DNA from 3 places in the Vibrio sp. THAF64 genome. Region 3 is predicted to be linked to each of the others. Evidence: predicted binding sites of a transcription regulator. Region 3 holds the regulator's gene; each other region holds the start of a gene.
What was found. The regulator PurR, encoded in region 3, represses purine synthesis genes. The targets are predictions, from matches to a motif close to TNANGNAAACGTTTNCNTNA.

Region 1: FIU99_RS12975 (NCS2 family permease) is a predicted target of PurR. The motif match lies at 2,728-2,747, and genes of this name have one in related genera.
Region 2: FIU99_RS09110 (phosphoribosylaminoimidazolesuccinocarboxamide synthase) is a predicted target of PurR. The motif match lies at 2,552-2,571, and genes of this name have one in related genera.

What each region holds. Positions count from the first base shown of each region.
Region 1 covers NZ_CP045355.1:2,777,835-2,782,626, forward strand. Annotated here, with positions in the region: gene frsA (esterase FrsA) at 1-665, opposite strand, end outside; gene tet(34) (oxytetracycline resistance phosphoribosyltransferase domain-containing protein Tet(34)) at 875-1,339, opposite strand; gene FIU99_RS12975 (NCS2 family permease) at 1,420-2,709, opposite strand; gene FIU99_RS12980 (aminoacyl-histidine dipeptidase) at 3,726-4,792, shown strand, end outside.
Region 2 covers NZ_CP045355.1:1,993,374-1,998,165, forward strand. Annotated here, with positions in the region: gene FIU99_RS09095 (MBL fold metallo-hydrolase) at 1-627, opposite strand, end outside; gene FIU99_RS09100 (DMT family transporter) at 742-1,614, opposite strand; gene FIU99_RS09105 (SulA-like leucine-rich domain-containing protein) at 2,079-2,471, shown strand; gene FIU99_RS09110 (phosphoribosylaminoimidazolesuccinocarboxamide synthase) at 2,668-3,771, shown strand; gene FIU99_RS09115 (hypothetical protein) at 3,816-4,157, opposite strand; gene FIU99_RS09120 (helix-turn-helix domain-containing protein) at 4,314-4,792, shown strand, end outside.
Region 3 covers NZ_CP045355.1:2,425,818-2,430,609, forward strand. Annotated here, with positions in the region: gene torR (two-component system response regulator TorR) at 1-682, opposite strand, end outside; gene torD (molecular chaperone TorD) at 920-1,567, shown strand; gene purR (HTH-type transcriptional repressor PurR) at 1,784-2,791, shown strand; cyclic di-GMP riboswitch class I at 2,937-3,023, shown strand; gene FIU99_RS11095 (TfoX/Sxy family DNA transformation protein) at 3,210-3,803, shown strand; gene FIU99_RS11100 (TVP38/TMEM64 family protein) at 3,943-4,638, shown strand; gene FIU99_RS11105 (DUF2007 domain-containing protein) at 4,635-4,792, shown strand, end outside.

The DNA of each region.
Region 1 (4,792 bases), 350 kb from region 3:
ATGTCTTTTTTCGCTAAATGGTCACGGAACAACTTCCACATGTCGGTTTGTAAGCTATCCAGCCCCGCACTGACCATCACCACAGGTTGCGGCTTATCGGTTTTGGTCAAATGAAGATGGGCGATTATGCGTTTATTCTGGTAGGGAATTTCTATCTGCTTAACGATATATTTTGTTTTCTTGGAGGCTTCCGTATACGCATTGCTGGCAAGAACCTGAGCCTGAGTTGCCAGATTATCATTCTTAAGATGCGGGTAACCGGCAATACTAAAACATAAAGAAGCATTGAACAGTTCATCGGCGGCTTCTTCACCCTTTAATTCATTAGAACGTTTGTGATGCAGCATACCCAGCTTGGTCCACTCGTAAGTCCAGTTCCCACTGTGGTAGCCCATTACGGTATCTAGCCACTCGTCGTGAGTACGTGAATGTTTTGAGGACGCAATCTTTGCCAATACCGCTTCGACTTCAATAGGATCCAAACCTTGCCATGCCCACTGCATTCGACGCAGGTTTCGATACCATTTAAAGCCATCTTGTTCACGCTTTTCATCCAACATCGATTGGCTGCTGGGCATGTATTGCGTCAGTGCGGAGGTTTCTTTGGCTTGTTTATGATTGGTGAACAGGGTTTCGGAGAGGTTTTTGCTCACTTCTTCAGACATAAGGAGGCCTAGTTAGAATAATTTTCTACATTGTATACCTGTCACGATGTAAAAGGCAGGCCAGAGTCAAGGTTCACTGCATTAGTTCACGAAAAGTTATGATAGGAAAGGAGAGGCAACATTGGGAAAACCACGAGAGGCAAATGGCAACCCAACAAAAAATGACCCATTAAGGGCCATTTCTCTTTTACTGAACAATCCGGTGAGGATTATTTTTGCTTGCGATTGATCGGCTCAGCGTACTGAATCGACATATCCCAAGGCTGCTCGATCCAAGTTTCCTGCGCGATATCAACCACGTAGTCATCAAGAAGAGCTGCACCAGATGGTTTAGCACATACCGCAATCAGTTTTGCTTTCGGGTATAGCTCACGCAGCTTACGAGCGGTATCACCGCTGTCCACTAAATCTTCAACGATTAGGTAACCTTCACCGTCACCTTCTGGTGCTTTCAATACACTCATATCACGTTGATGATCGTGGTCGTAGCTAGAGATACAAATGGTATCAACGTAACGAATACCCAGTTCACGAGCCAGAATTGCACCTGGAACAAGACCACCACGACTTACCGCCCAGATACCTTTCCACTGCTCTGCTGGCATTTGTTGCTCAGCAAGCTCACGACAATAACTGTGCATTTGATCCCAAGTAATAATGAATTTCTTACTCATTGTTCTAAACCTAATAATAAAAAGTTGAGGGCCTGTCCATTCAACTCAACGTAGAACGCACAGCCCCTTGATGAAGCTCTTTAAGCAACAATGTATTTGAAGATAAAGATTGCCGACATCACCCACACACTAAGGGAAACGTCACGACCTTTACCACTGAATAATTTGATTGCCGCGTAAGCGATGAAGCCAAGAGAAATACCTTCCGCAATAGAGAAAGTCAGAGGCATCAGCAAACACGTCACAACAACTGGTGCCGCTTCTGTCAGGTCTCGCCAATCAATGCTCACCAAACCAGAAAGCATGAGGATCGCCACATAAAATAGCGCACCAGCCGTCGCATACGCAGGGATCATACCAGCCAATGGCGAGAAGAATAGAGCAAGTAGGAACAAAATACCAACTACAACAGCGGTTAGACCTGTGCGACCACCAGCGGCAACACCAGATACACTCTCAATGTAAGAAGTCGTGTTTGACGTGCCCAACAGAGCACCTACCGAAGTAGCAGTTGAGTCAGCAAGAAGTGCTTTATTCAGACGAGGAATTTTACCATCTTTATCCATCAGACCTGCTTTTTGAGACACACCAACCAGCGTGCCAGCAGTATCAAATAAGTCGACGAAAAGGAAAGCAAAAACCACTGAAATCATACCGATCTCAAATACTGCAGAAAAATCCAACTGCATGAAGGTCGGTGCAATGCTTGGTGGCGTTGACATGATGCCACCCCATTGCACATCACCAAACGCTAAACCTAAGCCAGTAACCGCCAAAATAGCGATCATCACCGCGCCTTTTACGCCACGGTGAACCAGTGCAATAGTCAGGAAGAAGCCAATTGAAGCTAGTACTGCAGGTAACGAAGTAATCGAGCCAAGAGAAACAAGTGTCGCCGGGTTATCAACCACGATACCTGCATTCTTTAACGCGATAAATGCCAAGAACAAGCCAATACCCGCCGAAATACCCGTGCGCAAAGAAAGTGGGATGGAGTTTATGATCCACTCTCGGATCTTAAACACACTCAATAGAATGAATAGCACACCGGATACAAATACTGCTGCTAATGCAACTTGCCATGTATATCCCATACCAAGAACAACGGCGTAGGTGAAAAAGGCGTTCAGCCCCATTCCCGGAGCCTGGGCGATTGGGTAGTTAGCGACAAAGCCCATGATGAAACAGCCGATAGCCGCCGCTAAACAGGTCGCGACGAAGACAGCACCACGATCCATACCGGCATCAGCTAAAATAGCCGGGTTTACAAAGATGATGTAAGCCATGGTAAGGAAGGTTGTCATACCGGCTATGATCTCAGTTTTTACATTCGTTCCGTGTTCACTGAGCTTGAATATTTTTTCGAACATAATCGAATTCCAAAGGGTAAAAGTAAACGGTTGCGTAATCGATTGGCGGGATTATAAAGTCTACAAATGGCAAATTCCAGATAGAATTAGGACTCTAATCAATATTTCTATCTGTAAAACTTGCTCTCAAACGCCCCACCTAAGTGAACATTAGTAAAAAATCCTATTAGTTCAATACATAACAGTGATGTACCTACGAGCCTTTGAAAGGTGATTTTTTCAACCATGTCGTAAACTTACATTGAAGAAAAAGCCCTGAAACGAGATTGGATATGTGTTTATGCGAATAAAATGAAGCAAAGCTGATGAGAATAGAGAAATCATGCCATTGCGGCAGACATTTTCAGCAGATAAAAAAACGCCACTCAAATTGAGTGGCGGTTGAATCATGTCAGCAAATTAGGAGCTGTAATAAAATTCCAATTATAGGGGTGAACAAACTTGTTCGAGAGTCACAAGCTCGGAATTAGTAACCGAAGCTCGTTGGATATGCAAAATTGCCAGTGTAAACAGAGTTGTTTATCCAGAATGTTGCACTTGGTAAACCTTTCATAACTATCACCTTCTAAATCAATGAAAACAGATAACAAATATTGATTTCTCAGTTCCTTGGAGGCGACAAATCGGACTCATCCTTTGAGCATTTTCTCTTCGCTTTCGAAGTTGGTTACTAATATACCCCAAAGAAAATTAATTACAACAACAAAAGTGACAAAAGTCACATAAATTTCAAAAAATGACTCAGATCAAATGATTTTAGTAATTAAATTACAGAAATATTAATTTAGATATTACTTTTATTACACTCAATAAGAATACAGTCTCACATGGAAAAATCATTGAATCTAGGTTCTGTGATGACAGCGAAACATTTCGTTTCTGCTTTTACTACTACCTAACCTTAGGTAGTGCTATTCTGTGCCTCTCTACCCAATAGGTCAGATTTGGTTTTTTGTTCGTTTAATTAACGCAATTACCTAACAAGATCTGGCATTATTATGATTAAGGAGTCATCCGTGTCTGAATTCCATTCTGAAATCAGCAACTTATCACCTGCACCATTATGGCAGTTTTTCGATAAGATCTGCTCTATCCCTCACCCTTCTAAACATGAAGAAGCGCTCGCTCAATACATTGTGGGCTGGGCGACTGAGCAAGGCCTAGATGTCCGTCGCGATCCGACGGGCAATGTTTTCATTAAAAAGCCAGCAACACCTGGCATGGAAAACAAGAAGGGCGTAGTTCTTCAAGCACACATCGATATGGTGCCGCAAAAGAATGAAGACACGGATCATGACTTCACTAAAGATCCTATCCAACCTTATATAGACGGTGAATGGGTAACCGCAAAAGGGACCACTCTAGGTGCAGACAACGGTATGGGTATGGCGTCTTGCCTAGCAGTACTGGCATCTACCGATATTAAACACGGCCCGATTGAAGTACTTCTGACTATTGATGAAGAAGCAGGTATGACAGGTGCCTTTGGCCTGGAAGCAGGCTGGTTAGAAGGTGAGATTCTGCTGAACACCGACTCTGAGCAAGAAGGCGAAGTCTACATGGGCTGTGCAGGCGGCATTGATGGCGAAATGACGTTTGACATCAAGCGCGAAGCGATCCCTGCGGGCTACGTAACTCGTCAGTTGGTATTGAAAGGTCTGAAAGGCGGTCACTCTGGTTGTGATATCCATACTGGTCGAGGTAATGCGAACAAACTTGTCGCTCGTTTCCTAGCCGGTCACGCACAAGAGCTGGATCTACGTATGGTTGAATTCCGTGGCGGTAGCCTGCGTAATGCGATTCCGCGTGAAGCGTTCGTGACTGTCGCTATCCCTGCTGAAAATGAAGCTAAGCTTGCTGAACTATTCAACTTCTACACTGACTTACTGAAGCAGGAGTTAGGAAAAGTAGAAACAGACATCGTTTCATTCAACGAAGCCATCGAAACCAGCGAGCAAGTACTGGCGATTGCTGATCAGCAACGTTTTATCGCTGCACTGAATGCTTGTCCTAACGGCGTGATCCGCATGAGTGACGAGATCGAAGGCGTTGTAGAAACATCTCTGAACGTGGGCGTTGTGAC
Region 2 (4,792 bases), 430 kb from region 3:
GTGAGCGAGTAGCAAAGTTTTAGGTTCCATTTCGTAAACACGATGAAGGGAATGGCGGTACTTGTTCGGATGAAAAATAGGAAAAGGGGCGATCAGTCGTTTCTTCACTTCAACCATTAAGTCGGCAACATAAAGGATATCTTGTTGTTCATGATGAAGAGATAAATCCCGATCAGTATGACCTGGGGTCTCTAGCACTTTCCAATCTTCAAAACAGGGAATGGCTTGCCCATCGGTGAGTTTAATATCAGGGTGCAGGTTTCGCGAATACCATAATTTTCGCTTAGGACGCTTCATTCTCCCTGCGACCCAGCGAGCTAAAGCCAGATCTGTCAAGTGCATTAAGATGCCATCCCAACCACCGTACCATTGCTTGTCTTTCTCAGCTGATACAATTTTGCAGCCCGTCAGCTCTCTCAGCTTGTGAGCAGCTCCAGCGTGATCTGGGTGCATGTGGGTCACCACCACCACCTTAAGGGAATGAAAAGGCTTCCCGAGCGTTTCAGTGATGTAGCGCTCTAAATATGGAACATCTGCCCTACTCGCCCCATCCAGTAGCATCAGCTTATCTGGATACTCGGCTAAGTACATTTTCTGAATATAACCATCAATGGTATGAAGCTTCATTTGAACTGCCAATTTAACAATGTATTTACATTTTCCAATTTAGCAATAAGCCAATAAATGAACAGAGTAAATACTCCATGATGTGACATCGGACCAGTTGGTCAAATATGGGGATTAGCGTTTGAGTCTCAAGAGACGTCCATCTGTGCGGTAGAAAATCAGAGCGAGTAAAATCAAACTACATCCTAGCAGTTTGTTGGCCGAGAGCTGTTCGCCATACCAGATAATACTGAGTATCACGGTCCAGATCGGTTCAAGTAGCATGATAAGGGCGGCATTGCCTGGATTGCTGTGTTTCTGGCCAAGCGTCTGCATCACGTATCGCAAGCTAGTTGCAAGAACGGCACTGGCAGCAAACCATCCCCAAATGCTGGCATCCACACTAACAGGTACTGTCTCAAATAAAGCGGAAGCCACTAAAGCAATAACGCCAGTAACAAATAGCTGAATACAAGTCAGTGTCAGTACCGGTAGGTTTTGTGCTAGTCGGCTATTCACATTGAAATGCAAAGCAAGTAGACAGGCATTGGCTAAGAACCAAAGTTGTCCAGCTGAACTGTTCCACTCTCCTTGTAAAGAAAGAAATGCCAGACCGGATACCGCAATCGGCATCGCAATCCAGAACGCACGCTTTGGCCGTTCCTTGTACAGCGCCCAAGCAACAATAGGAACAATAATCATAGATAAGCTAACAATAAACGCCCCTTCACCAAGGGTTTCACTGACTGCGATAGCATGTACCCAAGCAAGGAGCGCAAGCGCCAGAATACAACCGCCACCCATTGCTTGAGCAAGCTGTTTTAGGCTGAGTTGTTTGAGTGATTTGAAACAGAAAGGAAGTAAACATATTGAAGCGACCACAAAGCGTAAACCGACAAAGCCAAATGGCGGTAAACCTTGAATCGTTTCTTTGGAAAAAATCCACCCTAAACCGGCCAATGCGGTAGTGGCAACAAGAATCCAAGCGGCTTTGCTTTCTGAGTTCAATACAAATTCTCTTTAATTATTATTCTGTTAATTCGGGAATTTCCGATAGTCGCAGATTTGTTCAAGAATTACCAAGAAAAGTCTAATCCTATTTTCGTGCCCAATATTATATATACAGAGAATATGGTGGCACTTGATGAAAAAAATCCCCGATACCAAAGTCTCATGGTACTCAACATGTGCATTTCTTTACTTGCCGCATCACTAGACGTTATTCAGGCACCTCGACAACCACTGTATAACACTGTATGAAAAATTGTGTTTTAGATCACATTTCCTCATACTTCTATCTCATCGCAACGCTAGAATAGAAATAAAAATTAATGCTTAAAAACAAACAGTTAAACAAAAAACTTCAGATACCACGCAAAATAAACGTACAAAAAGACAACAAATATTGCTTGATCAACTGACACAATTAAACTACTGTATAGACATACAGCATGTATGTAAGGACAGTAATTATGTTTCAGGTACACACTACAAATCGCTCAGTTTCTAAATTCAATGTATTGGCTCAACCAACTCAACCAATGAACATTGCAGACTCGACGCTCAGCCGTTTAGCAGGGTTGTCTAACCAGAAACAATGGATCTTGTTCACTGCCGAATGCCCTCGTCCAGATTACGAACAGTTCTCTTCATACAATGTCAGCTGTAAAAAGATCATTCAGATGAAGTCTTCGCAAACACAGTCAGAGTTTGAAATCGTAGTCAAAGCAATTAAATCCGGTAATGCCAGCGCTGTTGTCGCATCAGATAATATTGAACTCGTAGAACAATCATTGCTTCGTGATCTCGCGAGCCAATACCATTGCGAAGTCTTCTTTGTTGAAAGCCACAATCAATTCCACTAATTTCATTTGCACTGTCTTCTGCCTCTCTTTTCGAGAGGCTTTTTTGTTTTTAGCTAATTTCTAATTCCTAAAGAACATTTACAAGCAAACGTTTGCTTTTTCTCTGGAAGGTTAATTTAGTTCTGGTATGATTCTCTGCAAATCGATTGCCTCTCGCCGGCAACCTTCCATTTTTGACAAAGATAGGAATGTCTAAATGAGTCTCGCTGATCAAGTTCTTGCTGTTAATGATGATCTTCCCATTCGTACCAACAAACCCGTTCATAGTGGCAAAGTACGCTCTGTATACTGGCTAACAGAGGAAGACAGCCAACGTCTGATTAAGGAAAAAGGCTACGATGTTGCGGAAGATGCACCGCTTGCCATCATGGTTATCAGCGACCGCATCTCTGCATTCGACTGTATCTGGCACGGACAAGGCGGATTAAAGGGCGTACCCGGTAAAGGGGCGGCACTCAACGCGATTTCCAATCACTGGTTTAAGCTCTTCAAAGAGAACGGTCTGGCGGACAGCCATATCTTGGATATTCCTCACCCTTTGGTTTGGATCGTTCAGAAAGCGAAACCAATCATGATTGAAGCGATTTGTCGTCAGTACATTACTGGCTCAATGTGGCGCGCTTACGACAAAGGCGAACGTGACTTCTGCGGAATCCAGCTACCAGAAGGCTTAGAGAAAGACACCGCGTTACCTGAGCTTTTGATGACACCGTCAACTAAAGGCATTCTGAAAGGCATTCCCGGTGTCCCGGAAGCTGACGATGTGAATATCACGCGTCAGAACATTGAAGATAACTTTGCTGCGTTCAACTTCTCTAGCGCGAACGATATCAGCCTGTATGAAAAACTGCTGAGCGAAGGGTTTGCTGTGATCAGTAATGCTCTGTCTCAAGTTGAGCAAATCTTCGTTGATACCAAGTTTGAATTTGGTTATGTGCACGATGCCTCAGGCAATGAAAAGCTGATTTACATGGATGAAGTGGGCACACCAGACTCTTCTCGTATTTGGGATGAGCAAGAATACAAAAACGGTCATATTGTTGAAAACTCTAAAGAAGGCTTCCGCCAGTTCTTACTTAACCACTTCCCTGATCCTGATATTCTGCTTAACAAAGAACGTATGCCTGAGCGTGAAGCTTTAGCGCGCGATAACGAGCTTCCGCTTGAGGCGCTGATGGAGATTTCACAGACCTATACAGGCATCGCAGAGAAGATCACCGGGCAACCGATCAAACTGAGTGCCAATCCGAAACAAGAAATTATCGATGTACTGAGCAGAGAATACGGCTTGGTTGACTAATCAATGACGCCCAAGTCATCACTTGGGCGTCTTTCTCTAACTTACTATCCCTTAAAACCTTCTACGGTTCCCTGTTCAATGTAAGCCTGAGCCAAATGCCCTACAAAGCAACGGCCCGGATTATCTCCTAGTATCCATTCTTCCGGCGTAAACAATTCAAACAAACCAAAGCTTGCCAATGCTGGAATGGCTAATTTTAAATCCTGCACAACTTCGCCACGCTCCCCTTCGTTGTATCTGATTATATTGTGCAGCATCGCCCCAACGGTTCCGGTTGGAATCATAGTGCCATCTTTCAATGTTACGATCGGCAGTACCTGACCTTCGGCAACTATTTTGTGGTTAACCGCCGAAAGCTGCTGCGCTAGAGATGTATTCTTATCCATTTTTCAATCCTCTTTTGATTACTGTTACGTGGGGTTGCCAAGTCATAACGCTTGAAACCTCAAACACAGGGATAGAATAACGGCTAACGAATAGGCATAATTTCTTTAAATAGACATAATATTTACTTATTACGCCATATGAATTGCATTGAAATATTGAAGATTCATCACCCAGCGGCATCCGAAACCGAATGGCACCAGCATGAGTATGCGCAGCTTTACTGGGTGAGCAAGGGTATATTTACGATTGAAACAAGTGATCAGCAATGGACGATTACTCCCGCATGTCTTGGCTGGATTCCTCCCCATTTACAACACAGATCTGATGTTGTGGCTGACATAGAAGCTGTCATGATCTACGTACCTTCAACTTGGCTCAATGCCTTTCCGCAACAAGCGAAGGTCATTCAATCCAACACTCTTATTCAAGCTCTCATTGAGCGAATTACCCATTTCAACTTATCGGCGATGACAGAGCCTCAACAGCGACAGTTTCAAGTTCTGCTGGATGAGATTCACCTTGCCCCTGCGAGTAATCTCTATTTACCTCTACCCAAGGAGGCAAAAATGCGCCAAATCGCCGATACCCTATTAGCAACACCAGATGACGCCCGCTCGCAAACAGAATTAGCGCA
Region 3 (4,792 bases):
GGACGGTAACAAAGATTTGTGGGTTCTTGGGGTCAAATTCCATCTTAGCGCGCATGCGTCGAATTAACACATCAATAGTACGATCATTAGGTGCATCGACTCTGTGACTAATCATATTAAGGATACGTTCACGGCTCAGTACTTGATTCGGGTATGAGGAAAGAGCTACTAACAGCTCGTATTCTGCTTTGGTCAGTTTCACGGGCTCGCCATTTTTACTCAGAGCGCGACGCTGAACATCGAAAGTCCATTCCGCAAAACGTACCACATTACCTTCATTTTTATGCTGCTCATTGACGTCGATGGCATTGCGAGCAGCGGCAATTCGCCACAATAGGTTTTTAACACGAACAAGCAGTTCACGAAGTTCGAACGGTTTGGTTACATAATCGTCTGCGCCCATTTCTAGACCTACGATTTTATCAATGCTATCCGTGCGTCCTGTTACCAGGATAATTCCAATATCCGACTGACTGCGAAGTTCGCGAGTGAGCATCAACCCATCTTCACCAGGAAGATTGATATCAAGCATCACTAAGTCAATCGCATGATTTTGTAGCGTGTCGCGCATTTGCTCGCCGCTTTCGGCTTCGCTGACCTGATAACCTTCATTTTGAAAGTACCCAACCAACTTGCTGCGAGTCACTGCGTCATCTTCAACTACTAATACGTGATAGCTCATTTACACCACTTAATTACACTTGGAATTGTCTTCACTTGTATTCTATTCATAATCAGTAACAATTCTAGTCTTTGTCCGCTTACTATCCAGAAACCTGAGTGTTTATTGATTCAAAACAAACCTAGTCTCTGGCGTTCATAACTTTCCATTTTTGCACTCAACCTGAAACAACCACCATTACCGCTATTCATTTTTATTCGTTAAACTAATAGGTAGAATTTTCAGGAGTCTGAACTAATGCAAGAAATCAAAGCATTCAACGAAAAACGTGCCGAAATATACTGGTGGCTGTCGAGCCTTTATGCCAAAGAGCTCACAGAAGATAACCTTCAGCAGTATCACTCAGCAGAGATCCGATCTTTCTTGACCGGACTTGGTGAAAACTCCCACCTTAAGCCAGCAATAGAGCGCGTAATTGACGCATTAAATCGACTGATGGATCGCGATGATGCACAACTGGAACTCGCCGCTGATTTCTGCGATTTGTTTCTAAAGTCAGATAAGGATTCCGCACTGCCTTACGCGTCAATGTACATTGGCAAGTCTGGCCTGCTCAATGATCAGCCTGCTACTGATATGGAAAAGCTGATGGCAGAGCATGGCATCGAGGTCGAAAAGGGTCTTAATGAACCAGCTGACCATATCGCTATTGAGCTCGATTTCCTTGGCAATCTGATCATCCGTTCTAATGAGTTAGAGCAAGACCGACATATGGAAGAAGCGTTTTCAGAGCAAGAGCAATTTATCCAGCAACAGCTCCTCAGCTGGATTCCACAATTTAGTAAAAAGTGTCAGGCGTTAGATGAGTTTGGATTTTATTCTGCAGTTTCATTGCTGTTGATCGCCTTTCTTGAGTTGGATTGTGCCTATCTGAAAGGCGAGTAACCATATAGTAATTGTGTGATACATAACTTATCACTGTTACGTTTTTTATTTGCTCTTCTGTTGTTTGCGGTCTAAAATCGTGACCGCAAACGATAAAAACGAATGAACTAGAGACAAACCGCTGAATACAGCGGTTTTTGTGTTTCTGATACTTTCTGCCAAATTATTCTACAATCTGAATATGCTTCCTGGCAGTCATCGACAGGACAGAACCTTATGGCCACTATAAAAGACGTGGCACGCTTAGCTGGCGTGTCTACTACAACCGTTTCTCACGTAATTAACAAAACTCGCTTTGTTGCTGAAGCGACTCAGGAAAAGGTAATGGAAGCCGTTACCGAACTGAATTACGCCCCCAGTGCTGTTGCCCGTAGCTTAAAGTGCAACAGTACACGCACCATTGGTATGCTTGTTACTCAATCTACCAATCTGTTCTTTTCTGAAGTCATCGATGGTGTTGAGAGCTACTGTTATCGTCAAGGCTACACTTTGATCTTGTGTAACACTGGTGGTATTTACGAAAAGCAACGCGACTACATTCGCATGCTGGCAGAAAAGCGTGTCGATGGCATTTTGGTTATGTGTTCTGACCTGACTGAAGAACTGAGCGAAATGCTGGACCGCCATAAAGACATCCCAAAAGTAGTTATGGACTGGGGCCCTGAGAGTTCTCAAGCCGATAAGATCATTGATAACTCAGAAGAAGGTGGCTACCTCGCGACGAAATACCTTATCGATAACGGTCACAAAGACATTGCTTGCTTAAGCGGACACTTTGAAAAGGCAGCTTGTCAGGAACGCATCCTAGGATTCCGTCGTGCAATGGATGAAGCGAATCTAACCGTGAAAGAAGATTGGATTCTTGAAGGTAACTTCGAATGTGATACTGCGGTATTAGCGGCAGACAAAATTGTCGCCATGGACGACAAGCCAACCGCAGTATTCTGCTTCAACGATACTATGGCACTTGGCTTAATGAGTCGTCTACAGCAGAAAGGTATTCGCGTACCTGAAGATATTTCTGTGATTGGTTACGATAACATTGAGCTTGCAGAGTACTTCTCACCACCGCTAACAACGGTTCACCAACCTAAACGTCGTGTTGGTAAAAACGCGTTTGAAATCCTTCTAGAGCGTATCAAGGACAAAGAACACGAAAAGCGTGTATTCGAAATGCACCCTGAAATTGTCGTGCGTGATACGGTGTACAACTTAAACAAATAGCATGCTCAATAGTCCGACTAATAACTCAATCTATTAGTCGGACATATCATTTTCACGCAATTTCCTTGAACCAAGATCACATTTGATCAATAGAGATGTGATACTTACCTCAAATTTTATTTATCCTTAAAATGTTCGACTAATGCCACGAACAGGGCAAACCACTTCGAAAGAGTGGGACGCAAAGCTTCCGGCCTGACTCAGGAGACTGAAAGGTAGCGGGGTTGCCGATGGGCAAAAATGCAAACGATCCGTATCGTTTAAAACAGTACACTGTAATTGTTATCTAGAGCTAAGTAACTAACGTGTGAGTTTTATTTCGGTATGACACCTTACTGACACTTTATCTGCATTATTTTGCTATTCTCTCGGACCTGAATTTGGTGGCGTATAATAATATACACCGAGATAACACAGCATGGATAAACCAATACTTAAAGACTCGATGCGGCTTTTTGATCAGCTTGGTCGTATAAAATCGCGTTCGATGTTCGGCGGATTCGGAATCTTCGCAGACGACACAATGTTCGCATTGGTGGTCAACGATAAGCTTCACATCCGCGCGGATGACAAACTGGCTAGTCAATTCAAATCTGAAGGCTTAGAACCCTACGTTTATAAAAAACGAGGTTTTCCGGTCGTTACCAAATATTTCGCTTTAACTGACGATGTGGCTTCCTGCCCAACTCGTGCTCTCGCCCTCGCACAAAGTGCATTGGCGATAGCTAAGAAAGAGAAAACGTCGCAGGCTAAAACACGACCAAATCGCCTCAAAGACCTACCGAACCTCCGTCTGGCAACAGAACGAATGCTAAAGAAAGCAGGTATCGATAGCGTTGAAAACCTTGAAGAGGCAGGTTCAGTAGAAGCGTTTAGGGCCATTCAGGCAACGCACTCTGCTGAGGTCTCTCTTGAATTGCTATGGGCGCTTGAAGGGGCGATTAACGGAAAACACTGGTCAGTGATTCCACCAGAGCGACGACAAGAGCTGGTCAACAAACTGAACAACTGATCGACAAAATTGATGAAAAGCCAACCACTCAGGTTGGCTTTTTTATTGTTTGTGAAATTTAATCTTTGCCAAACGGTTCTTATTTGTTAACAATTTTTATTGAGTCGAAAGCCTGAGACTCGAAACAGAGGAAGTCGTTATGAATAAGAAACTTGTGTTGGGTGTCCTGCTGGTTGGCCTGATCGTTTTTCTCGGTATTAACTTTGGTCAATACCTCACCTTAGAAAACGCGAAAGCCCAACAAATAGCGCTTTCTGAATACATCAATAACAACTTTGTGCTTGCAGCCGTTACTTATTTCTTGGCTTATGTCGCCATTACCGCCTTTTCGATCCCTGGTGCAGCGGTGGTCACTCTCCTCGGCGCAGCTTTGTTTGGTTTCTGGACCAGTCTACTACTTGTTTCTTTTGCCAGTACCATAGGTGCGACACTAGCCTTTTTGAGCAGTCGTTTCCTCTTGCGTGACTGGGTTCAGAGTAAGTTTGGTGACAAGCTGAATGCCATCAACCAAGGCGTTGAAAGAGACGGTGCTTTTTACTTGTTTTCATTGCGCCTGATCCCCGTGTTCCCGTTTTTCCTGATCAACCTTCTAATGGGTCTGACACCACTTTCAACAGCGAGATTTTATCTCGTTAGCCAGTTAGGTATGCTGCCAGGCACTGCGGTGTATCTGAATGCAGGTACACAATTGGCACAAATTGACAGCTTGTCAGGAATCGTATCTCCGTCTGTCTTAGCCTCATTCGCACTACTAGGGCTTTTCCCTGTCATTGCTAAATGGGTGATGGCAAAAATTAAAGGCGCGCCTCAAGCACAAAATGGGAGCCCTTCTTGAAGATATTCACCGCCAATAACCCACCAGAAGCTCACATTGTTTGCGAGCTTCTTAAATCAAACTGCATTCCATGTGAAGTGCGAGGAGAAGGTATGTTTGGCTTGCAGGGTGAAGTCCCTTTCGGTGAAAACTCCCAACCCTATATATGGCTTCT